3 regions of the Aureibacillus halotolerans genome follow, and region 1 is predicted to be linked to each of the others. Evidence: riboswitches for the same ligand, from Rfam matches in the RefSeq annotation. Region 1 holds a riboswitch; each other region holds the start of a gene.
The links. A riboswitch is a leader RNA that binds a small molecule or an ion and turns the genes downstream of it on or off. The one in region 1 is predicted to bind thiamine pyrophosphate.

Region 1 (5,804 bases):
TGTACTTGATGTAATGATGCCAAAGCTTGATGGAATAGAAGTGACCCGCCGTGTTCGCGAAAAACAAGACTTACCGATTCTAATGGTGAGCGCGAAAGCAGAGGATATGGACAAAATTATGGGCTTGATGACGGGCGCAGATGATTATATGATCAAGCCTTTTAATCCTTTGGAGCTCGTGGCACGTGTGAAATCGTTGCTTCGTCGATCATACACATTCAAGACATCGGCAGCACCGATAGAGGAAAAGAAAGAGGATGAAATCCAATGTGGGTCAATCCTTATTCATAAGGCTCGCCATCAAGTGACTGTGGAAGGAGAAGTGATCCCGTTGACCGCAAAAGAATTTGATATTTTGCATTTAATGGCGACGAATGCTGGGCGCGTGTACTCGGCAGAGGATCTTTTCGAGTATGTATGGAAAGAAACCTATTTTTCCTCCAATAACACCGTAATGGTGCACATTAGTAATTTGAGAGACAAACTGGAACGAAAGCTTGGGTATAAAATCATTCATACCATTTGGGGAGTGGGGTATAAGTTTGAAGCTTAGCATTGGACATCCGTTGCAATATCAACTTCTAATTATTATCGGCATTTCGGCCGTTATGTCTGTGATGACGACAATTGGTTTATATTTCTTTGCTGTAATCACTTATTCTGTGGGCATCCTGCCATCCTTTATTGAAGGGCTGATAATGTCAATTACCGAGCTTATGCTCATCATTGGGGCAGGAATATTGACGTTGCTGCTGTTTTCAATTTACATCCTTCTCCTTACGAGACGGTGGTTTCGAGGTCTTGAAAGGGCGATTTCTGGGGTTGAGCAAATTGCGAGAGGTGATTTTTCTGTTCAGCTGAAAACTTCAAAAAATGAAGAGCTGAGCAGAATGCAGTCCTCGATCAACGCCATTTCGGGGCGGTTGGAAAAAGCCATCGAAGAGGAAAGGACGGCTGTGCAGTCTAAAAATGAGCTTGTTTCAAATGTTTCCCATGACCTTAGGACACCACTAACGTCTATCATCGGATATCTTCGTGTTATTGATGAAAACCGCTATAAGGATGAGGTTGAGCTTCGCTACTATACGGACATCGCTTATCAAAAAGCCCATCGATTAAATCGAATGGTCAATGATTTGTTTGAATTTACACGTGTCAGTTTTGGTGGTCTCCGTGTTCATAAACGTCCGCTAGATCTTGGTGCGTTACTCGGGCAAATTGGCTCCGAATATGAAGCTTCATTAAAGGAACGAGGAGTGTCTGTCAATTTACAGCTTCCAGAAAAGCCGATCTATATTTCTGCAGATGGGGATACGCTCGTACGCGTGTTCGAAAACCTTCTTAGCAATGCTTCAAAGTACGGTTCAGATGGGAAACGTATTGATTTAGTGCTTTCAGAAGAGTCTAAAATGGCAGAAGTCGCTGTCGTCAATTATGGTGAACCTATTCCTGAAAATGATCTTCCACATTTGTTTGACCGTTTTTATCGTGTAGATAAATCACGTACAACGTCCAATGAAGGCTCTGGTCTTGGTTTGGCGATTTCAAAAAGCATATTGGATTTGCACAATGGGCACATCCATGTGACGAGCACGAAGGAGCGAACCGCATTCATTGTGCGCTTGCCACAGCTCCCTCGTAGTGGTCCGATTAAATCGTCATAATGGGCATTCCCTAGTTCATACACCCCGCCAATCCTTTTTTAGTAGACTGTGCATAATGACATCACGTAACACGCCGTCTTGTAAGATGTATTCTCGTAGAGTGCCCTCTTGTTGAAAGCTTAGCTTGTTAAGCAACCGTAGCGAGGCCTTGTTTTCCGGCATCACTGTTGCTCCGATACGAAGCAATGAGCCATGCTCAAATCCCCAGGAGATCATGGCCGATAATGCTTCTTTAGCGTAGCCGGCTCCCCAAAAAGCTGGGCTAAGTTCATACCCCATTTCAACGCGGCTGTTTCTGGACGACCATTCATGAAATCCCCCGGTGCCGATAAAAACAGCGTTGGCCTTTTTGACGATGGCCCACCGTATTCCCCAACCATAATAAAAGCTGTCCTCTAATGAGCGTATAAGATGGACAGCTTCTTCGAATGTCGTTACACGTTCCATTCCATACATCTTTGTGACGTCATAGTTGCTTAGAATTTGGTACATTGCGTTTGCGTCGCTTTCTTTTAAGGGACGGATCAGCAATCTCTCTGTCTCAAACGTCGGTATTTCCATAAGGCTCCCCACTTTATGATGATGTTTTAGCAATTGTATCATGTTCATGAACGTGATCGCTTTCTTCGTTCCCCTGAGTGCATAAAAAATCCCGTAAACCTGTTCAGGTTACGGGCCATTAAAAAGGGGGTGGTTCTCAGGTGATTGCAAGCATCATGCTGTTAATTTATGTTAGCATAGCAGTGTTCAAAACAAAATGTTTAGATTGTGATTTTACTGAAAATGAATCATTGGTCTGGTCGTAAACACCATTATTTCCATTAGAGTGGTAAGAAAGAACCAAACTTAGAAAGCTGATTCGTCTTGAAAACAGAGACGAAAGTCGTACACCGATCATAGACTAAGGAAATTCTTCCGATTGTAATTTGTTCTATAATAAGAGACGATACCTATGCACGGTTCGATAGACGATCATTGAACGCCCAGTGATTGGTTGGACCATTTCCATGACCAATCTGAAGGCTATCCTCAATGGCAGCTGAGATATAGGCTTTGGCAGTCTCCACAGAGGACTGCACCGATTTTCCTTTCGCTAATTCTGCTGTGATTGCTGCCGATAGCGTACAACCTGTTCCGTGCGTGTGCTTTGTCGCAATACGTGGGCTTGAAAACGTTTCAAACCCACCTTCGCTGTAGAGTACATCAACTGCATTTTCATCAGACATATGCCCCCCTTTTAACAGGCAAGCAAAGGCTCCACAATCATCAACAAGGTAACGGGCAGCTTTTTTCATATCATCTAAAGAAGAAATACGCATATTTGACATAATCTCTGCCTCAGGGATATTTGGTGTTGTCACATAGGTTAGTGGCAAGAGCATCGTAATTAAGCTTTGAACAGCTTCCTTTGAGAGAAGAGAATGCCCACTTTTGGCGACCATTACGGGATCCATGACATAACGGGAAACGCCATGTTGTTTTAGTATTTTTGCAGTGATTTCAATGGCAGGTACAATGGACAACATGCCTGTTTTGACAGCGTTTGGCGGTACATCTTCAAAGACGGCTTGAAGCTGATCCTCTATAAGTGCTGGATCAATATCGACAAAGGATCTTACGCCACAAGTGTTTTGGCTGACAACTGCCGTAATCGCACTTGTACCAAACACACGCAGCTCATGGAATGTTTTTAAATCTGCTTGAATGCCAGCACCTCCTGATGGGTCCGTGCCAGCAATCGTCAATGCAATAGGTATCGTCATGTTTATCCTCCAGAAAGCGAACTGCTGAGGAGTCACAAAAAACCATCCCGGAATAGAAACGACGGCATGGGTGCATTTGTATGCGTATCGGCCGATAGCTTCCCTCCGCTGGTGTTAACCAGATCAGGTTCAAAGGGTCAAAGCAGTGCTTTTCTCAGCTCACAACGAGCTCCCCTAGCAGTCCAACATTGTATTTTTCTCATCGTATCGTATTTAACTGGGGTTGTGAAGTTAAAAAACTGTCTTCATTCATACAACGTCTGTGTATGCGGCATTCTATTATTCTATATTGACAGAAAAAGAAAGGATGAAACCTGTGGATGATATAGCAGTTCGACCTCTTCAAACAGTGGATATCCCATTGATGTCAAAGTGGCTTCAGAACGAAGAATTATTGGAATTTTATGAAGGTCGTGACCGTCCTCATGATGAGTCAATGGTGAAACACCGGTTTTTTAGAAACGAAGCCCACGTCGAACGATTGATTATTGTGTATCGATATCGGCCGATCGGCTACTGTCAGGTATACGAAATTGATCAAGAAACGCAAGCGTGTTATGGCTATAATGATGAAGTGGCGACGTTCGGCATGGATCAATTTATTGGCGATCCATCCTATTGGAATCGAGGAATCGGACAAGAATTTAATGCCTTTATGATTGAACGCATGGCTCAACATGTCGCACGAAGTCGCTTTGTCGTTGATCCGCGAGAAAAAAATGAACGTGCGATCGCCTGTTACACGAAATGTGGATTTGAAAAAACACGACACCTCCCTCAGCATGAGCTGCACGAGGGAATTTGGGAGAATTGTTGGCTTATGGTGAGAGAAATTATGCCAGTACCTAAAGAAGCAGCCTGTGAGTGAATCATGGGCTGTTTTTTTGTTAACAAGAATGATACAACTTGGCAATTCAAACCTCTTTTTTGTACCTCCAATGAGTGGCATAATAAAAGAGGAATGTAAGTGGAGGGGACTGAAGGAGGATTTTCAATGACGTTAGAGATTGCTGATGTGACAAAGTCATTTGGGTCACATACAGCTGTAGACCACCTTAGCCTCACTATACCTAAAGGTCAAATATACGGCGTTCTAGGCGCGAATGGTGCAGGAAAGACAACAACATTTCGAATGATCATAGGGCTTATGAAGCCGACGTCGGGAAAGATTACGTATGACGGAATTCAATTAAATGAACGTTCGAGCGAACGAGTAGGGTATTTGCCAGAAGAGCGTGGGCTTTACCCAAAGCTTACTGTTGAGCAGCAACTTGTCTATCTCGGGCGTTTACGTGGCATGCGTAAGGCAGCTGTTCTAGAGGAAATGAATCAATGGCTAGACCGCTTTGGTATAGGCCATTATGCGAAGAAAAAGGTCGAGGAACTATCCAAGGGAAACCAGCAGAAAATCCAGTTCATCGCTTCTGTTTTGCATCGACTAGAGCTCGTCATTCTTGATGAACCGTTTAGTGGTCTAGACCCTGTGAACGTCGAGATGCTTAAAAAAGCAGTGCTTGATGTGAAAAACCAAGGGACAACGCTTTTGTTTTCGAGTCATCGGATGGAGCATGTTGAAGAGCTTTGTGAACATATTTGCATTATGCACCAGGGGCGAGCGGTTGCGTCTGGGGGCATTAAAGAGATTAAATCACAGCATCCAAAAAAATATGTCAGAATTGATGCCCCATACGCTCTCGATTTCCTTGAGCAAATGGAAGGCGTTGAAGAAGTAGATATTCATCCAAACGGGACAAGGGTTCGCATAGCTCAGGAAAATGTCGCCCATGACATTTTTCAGTGTTTGTCCGATCGTGGGTTCGTTCGAAAATTTGAGTTGGAAGAACCAACTCTTAACGACATATTTATTGAGAAGGTAGGTGCTGTGAATGAGTAAGTTTTGGACCATTGTTGGTCATACATTCACTAAGCACGCTATGACAAAGTCGTATATTATCACAACACTTATTACGATTTTATTGGTTCTGGCTGTGATGAACATTGACTCTTTCATTTCTTTGTTTGACGATGAGGCCGACTCTGAAGAAGTGACTATTGCAGTGGCCACCGACTCAGACCGCCTTTTTGGGGATGTGCAAAATGCTCTGAAGGACGTGGAGAACTCCATTATCCTTGAACACGTGAACACGTCCGATGATACGCTTCAAGCGGCAATTAAGGATGGGACATATGCAGGCGCACTCCGTCTATATTATGAAGGTGACGAGCCAGCCGCAACGTATTATCAGGAGCAGAACACATCAAATGAGACAACAACAAGCATTAAAGACGCTGTCCAACAGGTAAAAGAGGCTGGAGCTCTGGAGCAAGTGGGCTTAACTGCTGAAGATCTGATGGCGATTGAGCAACCAGTGATGTT
Region 2 (5,804 bases), on a different contig from region 1:
AGCTGAGCTGGTCGTTCCAATTGAAACCTTAGGCAACGCCGTTTGGCCGCCAATAATGGGAGAAACGTTTTATGACGCCTTGGGCTTGACGCTACGAAAAACGGTGATTTTTTCATGAGAAAAGACATAAATTTGCTGCCAGAGCAGCCAAATGTACGCCCGTTTCGCTGGAAAATGATCTTCGGGCTTGTCGGCGTGTTCTTGTTTTGTATCGCTATCTTTTTGGGATACCCGATGTATTTGCAAAAACAAACGGCGGCTCTGCGGGACCAAGTGGATGACTTGTCCATGCAGCTTGCAGCACAATCGACCCCTGAGGAGACTCCAATTACACCTGAAGGTGCATTGCAGCAACTGCAGACGGAGTATTTGCCATTATCAGTGCTTCTAACAAAGCTTCATGCGCTTTTGCCTGAAAAGGCGGTCGTTGTAGGCGTTCACTATTCCTCAGCTGGCGTCGTGGAATGGTCAGCGCAATTTTCCACGCTTGAAGCGGTAGCCACCTATATGGCAGCTGTTCAAGCGGAAAAATCCGTGGAAAATGTTTCGATTGTGCAGGTCGAACAGGACCCGCTTGTGAAAAACAAGCCATATGTCGCCGTGCTGATGGTTGAAGGAATTTCTTCGGCACTTCAAGAGGAGGAGCGGAAGGAATGAAAAAACTCAAACGAACACGAAACTCGTTTCTTCTCATCGGTTTAAGTAGTTTGTTCCTCCTTACGTGTCTGCTGTTTGTCTTGCAGTTCATTTTGCCAATGCTGCAGGAAAAGACACTGCTCCAACAATCTTTAGCAGGGATGACGCAGGCCATTTCCGCGACTGCACATACAACCGTTAATGATACAGACGAGTCGTTAGAACTTACAGACAAGAAAGTACCTGCATCACCTCAAGAGGAAGCACTGCTACGCGCCCTTTCTTCTGCATCTAAAAAAGCGAAGGTCACCGTTACAGCGATCTCCTTTCAGTCAGCTGTCCAACTTGTGCAAGAGGTGGAAGAAGAGGTCTTGGAGCTCGATACCGATTGGTCCGACGATGATGCTGAGGTGGAGCCACCGATGGAGCCATCAGACCAAGTCTCTCAAGGAATAGAAGGCGTGTACCCTGTTCGCATGATGGTCACGGTTGAAGTCTCTTCTTACACTGAGCTACAGGCATTTTTGCAAGAGGTTGATCTGTTGGAACGGTTTGTTGGCGTAGAGTCGGTTTCGGCACCAGCGTTTACAACGGACAGAAATTCTGTTGACATGGTGCTCGCTGCGTATTACATTCCCCGTCCATCATCGTAAGAGCAACGATTGTTTATCCTTCCTCTTTTTGTGGAATGGTAAGATGACACATTCAAGATAAACAGAAATGAGGAACGAACATGTCATTGTCTACGATATTAAAATGGTTAACGGGTCTAGCGGAAGGGTTTTTAGGTATTCCTATAATTGGTGGTGCATTTATTCTTGCCAATGGCTGGGCGCCGTTAGGTTTTATGCTAGTCGTCCATATCGTCGTCTTACTCATCAGCAAATCGCAGAAAAAAAGCTATATGGGCTCAGTGCTAGGGATCATAACAAGCATTATCGGTCTTATCCCGATCGTTGGGATGATTTTTCATATCATTACAGCTCTTGTGTTGCTCGTTGATGCCTGGTCCTCAACAGCTAAAGAAAAATGATAATAAAACGCGATCTCTTCGGAGGTCGCGTTTTCATTTCTTACGCTGTTTTTCAGTTTAATTGTCTAGGCCTTCGTTTTGTATGAATGACACACTTGACAGATTTGTCCAAATTCTCTATTGTGATAGAGAATACACAAATAAATCGTCCACTGGGGGCGCCTATTGTTGGCTGAGATAAGGACATTGTCCTTGGTCCCTTTGAACCTGATCTAGATCATTCTAGCGTAGGGAAGTGGAGACGGTCGCGATGCGTCTATTTTTGTTATGCGCTATGCTCAACCGCTCCTTTTCCGGGAGCGGTTTTTACTATCTCTTGCCGCTCTCGCGTGGGAAGTTGGAATAGGCCCTAGGTGAACGAAGAGGAGGAAACGAATTGACGTTTACAGAACGACTTCGTGAAGAAAATGACGCGACCTATCAGGCTATTTTTGATCACCCTTATGTACAGGGGCTGAAAACGGGTCATGTCCCTAAGAACGCCCTTGTGCATTATGTGAAGCAGGATTTCGAGTATTTGAACGCCTTTATGCGCGTGTATGGGTTGGCAATATCAAAATGTGAGACAAGAGAAGAAATGAGCTTATTTAATGAACAAATTGGCTTCGTTCTTCATAGTGAAATTCATCCACATAACAATCTTTGTGAAGTGGCTGGCGTGCCCTATGAGGAGCTGCAAGGGTATCCACTTGCCCCAGGTGCCAGCCATTATATTTCACATATGATGACCACCGCCCAGCAGGGAACGTTAGGCGAAATTGTCGCTGTGCTGTTGCCCTGCCCATGGACATATTTAGACATTGGCGAGCGCCTCATGAAAGAAGCAGCACCCCAGCCAGGTCTGCATCCGTTTTATGAATGGATTAATTTTTACGGAACAAAAAGCATGGAGGGTGTGACAGGGAAGCTGCGGTCATGGCTCGACCGATATGCAGAAACGGCGTCTGAGCGGGAAAAGGAAAAAATGCGCGTGGCGTTTGCGAAAAGCTGTCAGCTGGAGCTAGGCTTTTGGGAAATGGCCTATACGGTCGAAGAATGGCCAGTTAGAGACGCCGTATTGCGTCGTTAAAAGAGTCACAAAAACCACGAGATTTCATACCTCGTGGTTTTTGTGCGTTGTAAATTGGAACAGCGACTTGTGTCACTTATCCCCTGAATAATGCTCCAGAAGATAGCGAATAAATGTGTCGGCTGCGTTCGTTCGTTCAGTGGTGGCTTCTACTAAGCAAAAATCCCGCTTAAGTGCTGGCCAACCAATCATAGGAACGATGTACAATTCTTTTTGTTTTAACGATTTGCTGACGACCCATTTTGAAAGGATGGAAACGCCTAGCCCGTTAACGACCGCTTCCTTGACGCCGTAATTGCTTGAGATGGTCGTCACCCTTTTGCTATGAAGCTTATGCGTATCAAAAAAACGATTCATTACTTCACGAGTTCCCGATCCAGGTTCACGCGACACCCAAGGCCATTCTGCAAGTTGTTTTGGTGAAACGGGCGCAGTTAGCTGGTGACTGTAGGAGGCAGGCGCAACAAGCACCATCTCATCCTCTAAAATGGGGGTGACATGAAGCTGCGGCAAAGTCACTTTGCCTTCAACGAAACCGAGAGTCAGAGTTCGATCGTGCACCTTCTCGGCAATGCTGGACGTATTTTCAATGAAAACCCTCAGCTCGACTCCTGGAAAGGCTTGTTGAAAGGGCGCCAATAACGAGGGAAGTAAATACTCGCCAATGGTATAGCTCGCGCCAATGGCTAATGTCCCTTCCACCCGCTGGTGCAGACCATCGATCTCCTGAATCGTCTGGTCGTAGAGAGCCACCAACTCTTGCGCTCGCTGATAAAAAAATTCACCTGTCGCCGTTAGCTTGACAAACTTCTGCGAGCGATCAATTAATGTTGTCTGAAACTCTTCCTCAAGCTGCTTAATATGCAGAGACACACTAGGCTGAGACAACAGCAATTTTTGCGCAGCTTTCGTGAAGCTTTTTTCATCAGCTACAGCAATAAAGGTACGTATAGGTTCAAGCGCCATAAGGTTTCCCTCGCTTATTCGAGTTTCCAAGTAAAATGACGATAAGGGGCGAACTCTTCGTCTGCTTTGCTCGCCTAGCTCCTCATGTACAAGTGCACACTGCAGGTCAGCATCCTTGACCTTCATGCATCTCCCCATTTTACAGGTCCGTTTTTGTTTATTCACAGTTCATTATCGGGCACCTCTCGTTCGTTCACAAGCTTCAAAGGTGCTCTTCTTATAAAGAGCATACCACAAGACAGCAGAAAAGGAGTTGGCACCAAGCCCTCTTGCAATGCTTAGCAGCGCCGGATTCCATAATTTGCGTAGTATACGTTGTAGCCTAAACGCCAAGCTAGTAAACAAATGAAGCAAAGTAGGTGAGGGCATGAATCTACAACGACCGAAGGATCCGATGACAAGAGATGATGTGCTGAGGCCCGTGAACGTGAGGCGGTCGCCAACAGATGACTTTAGCGAGATGCAGGCGATACAGGAAACGGCGGATGCCCCGTCCACAACCTCGGACGTCAAAGAACGCCCATACTGCAAATAGACAGGAGATGATGATCGTGAATAAGGAAAACCAGCAGAAGGAAACTTTGCAGCCAACGGAACAATCAAAAGAGATTGAGCATACGACCCCACACCCAAACATCGAACGTGAAGACGAAACGATTAAAAATACGTCTAGCTGAGCGCACATTGACAGGTTTATCCTCTGTTAACAAGTGGAAAAGTGTTAGCAATCACTGTTCTTTACAGAGGAGGGCTGGCATGGCTAATCATAAAAAGATGACACGGGAAGAAGCCGGGCGCAAAGGCGGACAAGCAACAGCAAAAAAACACGGCAGAGAGTTTTTTCAGGAGATTGGTGGGAAGGGCGGAGAAACAACGTCACAACGCCATGACCGCGAGTTTTTTCAAGAAATCGGTGGCAAAGGTGGCGGCAGTACTTCAAAGCGCTACAAGCGTCCTTTTTTTGAAGAAATTGGTCGCAAGGGTGGAAAAAATAAACCAAAAGCATCAGAGTGAGCAGGCCGCATAGGGTCTGTTTTTTTTATGTTATCCATTTAAAGGCTTTCCTTTACCCTCTCTTAAAGCTACTACGGGTCTTCACTGGCTTGGAGAAAAGTAACATCATGCCCTTTTTCTCGGAAAACCACACGAAAAATGTTGATTTGCTTTTGTTTTGATTTATAATTGTCTTTAAACAAAAACAAACGTAACAAAAAGAAACGAATGGAGGAGACAACAAATGGTACAGCATGCTTGGGAAGCTAAACAAGCGCCAGTAACAGTTGGACTGAAAGAGCTCGTTTATCGCTCAAATATCCTTGGGCAAGATCGATCGGTCGCGAACTGGGGTGGTGGAAACACATCGATGAAAATGGTGGAAAAGGATTTTCGAGGTAGAGATGTCAATGTGATGTACGTGAAAGGCAGTGGTTCAGACCTTGCGACCATGGGGGAAAGCCATTTTACAGGTCTTCGAATCGATGATATTGCGCCTTTAAAAGATAGAGATGAGATGACGGACGAGGATATGGTCGCGTATCTTTCGCATTGTATGGTCAATTCAGCGCATCCGCGGGCATCGATCGAGACGTTGCTGCATGCTTTTTTGCCCTACCCACACGTCGACCATACGCACCCTGATGCCATTATTAGCATCTGTTGTGCGGAAAATGGCCAGGAGCTAGCGGAAAAGATTTACGGAAACCGCTTTGTATGGGTGCCATACATTCGCCCTGGATTTACATTGTCTAAGCTTATCGCGGAAGCTGTTGAAGGAAACCCGAATGCGGAGTGCGTGCTTATGGAAAAGCATGGCCTTGTGACGTGGGGAGAAACGAGCAGCGAGTGCTACGATAAAACCATCGCGATTATCCAAGAAGCCGAAGCGTTCTTAAACGAACGGGCGCAAGCATCTCCGTTTGGTGGCGAAAAGCATCATGCCCTTTCTGTTGAGCGTCGCCGTGACGTTGTGGCGGAGGTATTACCCGCAATCCGCAGAGAAGTGAGTGAGCGACAACAAATGCTGCTTACGTTTGATGACAGCGAGGATGTTTTAACGTTCGTTAACAGTCATGAAGGTCCTACGCTGTCTCAGGTTGGTGC
Region 3 (5,804 bases), on a different contig from region 1:
CCTGCCATAATGCCGTATGCAAGCTTTGGAGACAGTCTGCATTGCTGCATTAAGCTAAGCAGAAGTTTCGTTGCATCGGTTGTGAAGGCAAACAGCAACGAGAGGCTTGCCACTGCCAGAACTCTTATGCTCAATGCACACCCCCGTAACACAGCATCCAACGTCACTGCGAAACTACCCATCTGCCAAAGCACTGGACCGTCTGATGGCTTGGCGAATACTATCGTCGTCCATACATACCCAACGGCGATGAACAAAAAGGGACTCATCATAAGGAGCCATGGCTTCAGTGGGACTTTCCCCCACACAAACGTTAACACCACTGTGCCAACGAACACGATGGCAGGTGTCACTGGGTCAAAAAAGAATGCTAAACACAACACAGCGACAATAATCACAGCTGCTTTTACGCTAGGGTTATAGTGAGACAGGTTCACCAAGCAGCCTCGCCTCCTTTTCAAGCTGTCGCCATACTGGAGGAAGAAGCCGTGCCTCACGCGCAATTGCTTCATGCTCCCGCCAAAGAATCGCTGGTGACCCATCGGATACGACGTGCCCTTGGTTAATGACAATCCAGCGATCCGCAAACATGGAGGCGATGTCCATATCGTGTGTAACCATTGCAATGCATGACCCATTATCTGCGAGATGTCTCAGCTTTTGCATAAGTCGGTAGGATGAGATCGCGTCTTGCCCATAAGTCGGTTCATCCAGCAATAGCACATCCTGCTCGACAATGGTCATGACCGCCACACTAAGTCGCCGTTTCTGACCCATCGACAATGCGAGAGGGTGCGCATCTCGTAAATGCTGCAGCTTGTACGCTGCCAACGAAGCCATCACGCTTTTTTCAATGGCTTCTGGTGACCACTTTAGAAGCGTTGGACCATACGCCAGCTCATGATAGACGCTGCTCGTAAGAAACTGATGGTCAGGATGCTGAAACACCACCCCTAAACGCTGACGCAGATGACGTTCTTTCCACTTCTTAAACGTCTTACCTGCAAACACGACCTCTCCTTCGGAAGTGGGCAAAAGCCCTGCGAGCGCATGCAGCAACGACGTTTTCCCTGCACCATTTTCACCAACAATGGCCGTTAATTCGCCTCTCGTCAACGTAAGATTGACGTCCTCTACGATTGACCTTCCCGCACGAGTTACTGTCACTTGCCTTGCCTCCAAAACGGAGGTTCGCTGCTTCGTATTTGCGGTGTTTGCTTGAAACCAATGGCTCGGCAGCTCATTCACTTTGAAATCACCTGGCCATTGAGACACATCCAACGGAATGTCCTCCGCATTCGGCTGCAAATGCAAATACAGCTCACTCACAAAGGGCAACCATAAGCCACCTGCACGTAGAAGGTCCCAGTGTTTCTGTAATCCATCTTTTAACGGACCATCGTAAATGAGCTCTCCCTCATCATTCAGGATCAGGGCATTTTCAATAATATGAATCCAGCTTTCAATTCGATGTTCAATGACAATCACCGTCATGTCAGTTGTATTTAATAACTGTTCCACCTGAAGCGCTATGTCCCTTGCCGCTTGGGGGTCAAGCATGGAAGTAGGCTCGTCCAAAATGAGCACTGCTGGTTGAAGCACAAGCACACAGGCAAGAGCCAGACGCTGCTTCATCCCACCAGAAAGCGAGGTAATAATCGCATGCTTCTCTGCGGTTAACCCGACCTGTGTCAGCACCTCATCAATTCGCTCCTCCATGTCTTCACGAGGGATAGACCAGTTCTCCAGACCAAACGCAAGCTCGTCGCACACCGTCAGCATGCAAAATTGGCTGTCCGGGTCTTGAAACACCGTTCCTGCGATACGGCAAATTTCTCCTTCAGCAAACGTGGAGATCTCTTGGCCATTCAAAAAAAGCGCACCTTCCATGACACCTTCGACCGCCTCTGGATAAAGACCGTTCAAACAAAACGCAAGCGAGCTTTTCCCCGATCCACTCGGCCCCATCAAAAGCACAGAAGATCCTTTTTCGATATCGAACGAAAGCTGCTTCAAAACAGGCGCTGTCTGATCACTGTATGAAAAGGACATGCATTCTGCACTATACATCCTATTATGCGGCATGATCGGTAGGTCCTTTATTCTTCGCTTTCGAGAGCGCATACCCACGCAAAGCACCCGTCTTTGCCAACGCGTCGCCAATCCATTTCCCAAGCCACCCCGCAAGCACAGCTGAGCTTACAATACGCACAATAAACATGATCACAAGCAACTGGCTTGAATAAACGGCCAAGCCAGATTGGAAATAGCCGTACACAAAGCTTGCGACACCAGACCCGATGCCGGCCAACATTAGTGCTGGCAGACGAAAGTTTTGATAACGTAGCATCGCGAGCACCGCTTCTGCCCCTGCTCCTTGAATAATGCCCGATAGCAACACCGATGGGCCTAAGCCTAAAAGCATTTCAACACCAGCGGCAATCACTTCTGCTAGAAACGCAACGCCGGGTTTTTGAATAATATAAGCGGCCACGATGGAAGCAAGAAACCAGACTCCGTAAATGATGTCATAGCCTAGCGGTCCCATGATGGCATGCAATAAATGTCCGAGATGGGAAAACGCCATATACACGACACCAAAAACGACCGCAAGCACCGACATTAGAACAACTTCCCGCAACTTTAAAGCTGAGCCCATACAAAAATCCCTCCTTGAGTTATTCCATAACCGCACAGGAGGGATTTAGATAAGCGTTCACAGAGAAAGGTAGGTCAAAATAAAAGCACTGAAGTCAAAAGACAACAGTGCATTTTAAGGCACTGTTCGTTCCAATACCTTCTCATGCACTTCCCCACGCTGGTATTATCCAGATCGGGTCCCAAGGGATCGGAATTCAAGTGAACTCGCATCTCAGCCGCTAGCCTTCAGCAGCACCCCTAGTGCTTGCTATGAAATTGTTGATGTAATCATAGAGGTTTTTCTATGATTTGTAAAGTCCGTCTGCCATTAATCATAGAATAGGCTTTCTACCTCAGCTTGTTCCCTCACCAAACTAGAGGTGGATTGAACATGAGCGAACTCCTGATGCAAATGGGCCAGAGCAAACTGATGACTTTCTTCCGCGGATAGCCATTCCCCGCGATGGTCTTGCATACGAAACGCCGCTGTAGCGTCTTCGACAACGGTGCAATTATAACCATAGTTTGCTGCCATCCGCACGGTTGTCGATACACAATGAGGCGTCGTCAATCCAGCGAACACTAAATCCTCTATATGATGCTCCCGAAGCTTGACATGCAATCCCGTCCCTATAAACGCTGAGTTCACGCTTTTTATCACATGCCATTCACCTGGCAAAGGCTCAAATGAATCTTGAAAGGCAAACCCTGACTTCGCTGGATGCAGCGGGGAGGAAATCTCTTTTGACGCATGCTGCACATGAATGATCAGTCTCTTTTTTTCACGCCAATATTGAAGCAGCTCCTTCATGCGGTGCTCTGCCATCGGATTGTTTCTTTCTCCCCACGTCGTTGCTGTAAAGCCCTTTTGCACATCAATAAACACGAGAGCCATATCCGTCATGTGGGTTCATCCTCCTTTCGTATCGAAATCACATAGGTGCAGCCTTCAGCACCGGCCACTGAACCGTGCAATGTGCCTTTTGGCAAGTAAATGCGATCGCCTTCAGAACAGTCTACCATAGTGCCATCAGCTTGAAAGTGTAAACAGCCAGAGAGAATATGCAAGATTTCGTCATTAGGGTGGGTATGTGATGGATGAGCTTGCCCTGGCTGGTCTCTCTGTACCTCAACAAAGGCTGTTTGATCCTTGGGTAACAGTTCCTCAACGACTTCCTGTAAGCTCAATAATTCCCCTTTTTCATATCGAACCTTTTTTTCCACCATGCACATTCCTCCTTTTTTGATGAAACGGGCATCGAGCGGGTTCGTCATTTTGAGCATCTCGCAAGAAATATTGACGCCACTCACGATTAGTCTGTTCGCCATACCAGCCAAGCGCCGGGTGTACAGGTACTTGATCATAAGCGATTAAACGTTGGCGTATTTTCGTTTGCAGCACCTCCCCAGCTTTGGAATGTTTATGTATGCCTTCAAATACCCAGCGTGGCTGGAAGGTTATCATAAACGCATGCGATTTCCTGCTTTTCCTCAGCTCATGTGATGGCGTGTTGCACACAACGAAAATCGGTTCACCATGAAAACTGAATTCCCAAAGGGGATCATCAGGATCTGTCGGAACATCTGATGGCCAATCCTGTTCATCTAGTGCTCGCAATTCGTTCAGTACATTCCAGAAACGCTGCTCATAAACGGCTTGTGTTTCCTGTGGTTCATCTGGAGGGAAAAATGCGACAAACGATGTATTGCGTCCAATGTGGCGGAACGACTCTACGTAGGCACGCAAAAAGGCTGCGAGAAGAGACATATCTTTTGAGTGTGTAGAAGGAATAAAACAAAAGCGTAGCAAGTCTCGTTTTAACCCTTCGACACCTAAAATACAAGGGAACGGGGCAGATTCAGAAAGCATGTCGGCTTGAAATCGGTCATACACATCTCTTTCCCAAGCATGGGTAAGCCCTTCCGCTTCGATAATCTTTCGGCTGTACAATCTCACTTCAATAGCATCCTCCCAATCGTCATTTGATCAGGCTGATGACAAACGATCGCTTTCTTTGTTGCTTTGTCTTGTCCGGTGCTCATTGCCCTTATGGCAACTCCGCACCTCCCAAAACTTTGCGCCTCGAAAGGCAAACGTTTTCATTCAGCCTGCTTTGGTTGGGGACAAACGATCGCTTTCTTTGTTGCTTCGTCTTGTCCGGTACTCATTGACCTTGTGGCAACTCCGCGCCTCCCTAGACTTTGCGCCTCAAAAGACAAGCGTTTTCATTCAGCCTGCTTTGGTTGGGGACAAACGATCGCTTTCTTTGTTGCTTCGTCTTGTCCGGTGCTCATTGACCTTATGGCATTCAACCTAATTTTCATGTGATCTCAATGTGACTTTGTCTATACTGTCCTCGAACGACATTTGGCCTATGTTAGTTTTATGATTCTAGACTCTTGTCCAATGCATACAATGTTCGGAAGGGGGCTTGGACAATGGGATGGCTCATACATTATCTTGCCTACATAGGCTTAGGCGTTAGTCTTGCTGCACCGATCGGACCCATCAATACAGAAATGTTAAAAAGAGGGCTGCACAGAGGCTTTTGGTCCTCCTGGAAGGTTGGTCTCGGGGGAATGAGTGCTGATATTCTTTGGATGGTGGCCATTATCGCTGGGCTTGGTCAGTTACTCTCCACTCCGTTTTTGCTTCCGTGTTTGTATGTAAGCGGCAGTGCTGTGTTTATTTATCTTGGCGTGGACAGCTTTCGCCAGTCTCGGAACCTGAGCATAGGTGCCGGAGAAAGCAGCTTACGAATGACGCTATCCTCCTCCTATTGGTCAGGCTTTGCCATTGCCCTCCTCAACCCATTAAATTTATTATTTTGGACGAGCATATACGGTACCGTCGTCGGCGAGTTCATCATTCGGCAGGAATGGGGACAAATCGCTGCATACAGTACTGCCATCATCTTCGGCATAGCCATTTGGAATCTGAACATGGCGTTCGCCTCTCACTACACCCGGCGTTTCTTGACAGAAGAAACCCTTAGAAAAATCATGATCGCTGCGGGTCTTGGTTTGATTGGTTTTGGAGGATATTTTCTATACAAATGCGTGCTATTATTGGGTACTTGATATAATGCCGATGGATCTTGAGACATAGTTTTCTAGCGCCCGCTACGTTTCCAAGCACTCGTCCATTTTAAAAAACCGGATTC

Region 2: another riboswitch for thiamine pyrophosphate. It lies ahead of tenA (thiaminase II); the one in region 1 lies ahead of thiD (bifunctional hydroxymethylpyrimidine kinase/phosphomethylpyrimidine kinase).
Region 3: another riboswitch for thiamine pyrophosphate. It lies ahead of EV213_RS19545 (ECF transporter S component); the one in region 1 lies ahead of thiD (bifunctional hydroxymethylpyrimidine kinase/phosphomethylpyrimidine kinase).

Annotation. Positions count from the first base shown of each region.
Region 1 covers NZ_SNYJ01000013.1:53,742-59,545, reverse strand. Annotated here, with positions in the region: gene EV213_RS14485 (response regulator transcription factor) at 1-553, shown strand, start outside; gene EV213_RS14480 (sensor histidine kinase) at 543-1,664, shown strand; gene EV213_RS14475 (GNAT family N-acetyltransferase) at 1,680-2,225, opposite strand; gene thiD (bifunctional hydroxymethylpyrimidine kinase/phosphomethylpyrimidine kinase) at 2,615-3,427, opposite strand; TPP riboswitch at 3,511-3,613, opposite strand; gene EV213_RS14465 (GNAT family N-acetyltransferase) at 3,744-4,295, shown strand; gene EV213_RS14460 (ABC transporter ATP-binding protein) at 4,422-5,321, shown strand; gene EV213_RS14455 (ABC transporter permease) at 5,314-5,804, shown strand, end outside.
Region 2 covers NZ_SNYJ01000010.1:12,211-18,014, reverse strand. Annotated here, with positions in the region: gene pilM (type IV pilus biogenesis protein PilM) at 1-118, shown strand, start outside; gene EV213_RS12375 (hypothetical protein) at 115-657, shown strand; gene EV213_RS12370 (hypothetical protein) at 654-1,289, shown strand; gene EV213_RS12365 (hypothetical protein) at 1,370-1,669, shown strand; TPP riboswitch at 1,814-1,920, shown strand; gene tenA (thiaminase II) at 2,046-2,738, shown strand; gene EV213_RS12355 (LysR family transcriptional regulator) at 2,811-3,704, opposite strand; gene EV213_RS20780 (hypothetical protein) at 4,072-4,239, shown strand; gene EV213_RS21215 (hypothetical protein) at 4,256-4,381, shown strand; gene EV213_RS12350 (general stress protein) at 4,461-4,718, shown strand; gene EV213_RS12345 (bifunctional aldolase/short-chain dehydrogenase) at 4,942-5,804, shown strand, end outside.
Region 3 covers NZ_SNYJ01000027.1:21,892-27,695, forward strand. Annotated here, with positions in the region: gene EV213_RS19535 (energy-coupling factor transporter transmembrane component T family protein) at 1-437, opposite strand, end outside; gene EV213_RS19540 (ABC transporter ATP-binding protein) at 418-2,085, opposite strand; gene EV213_RS19545 (ECF transporter S component) at 2,075-2,659, opposite strand; TPP riboswitch at 2,794-2,910, opposite strand; gene EV213_RS19550 (cysteine hydrolase family protein) at 2,969-3,544, opposite strand; gene EV213_RS19555 (cupin domain-containing protein) at 3,541-3,867, opposite strand; gene EV213_RS19560 (YqcI/YcgG family protein) at 3,842-4,597, opposite strand; gene EV213_RS19565 (LysE family translocator) at 5,080-5,721, shown strand.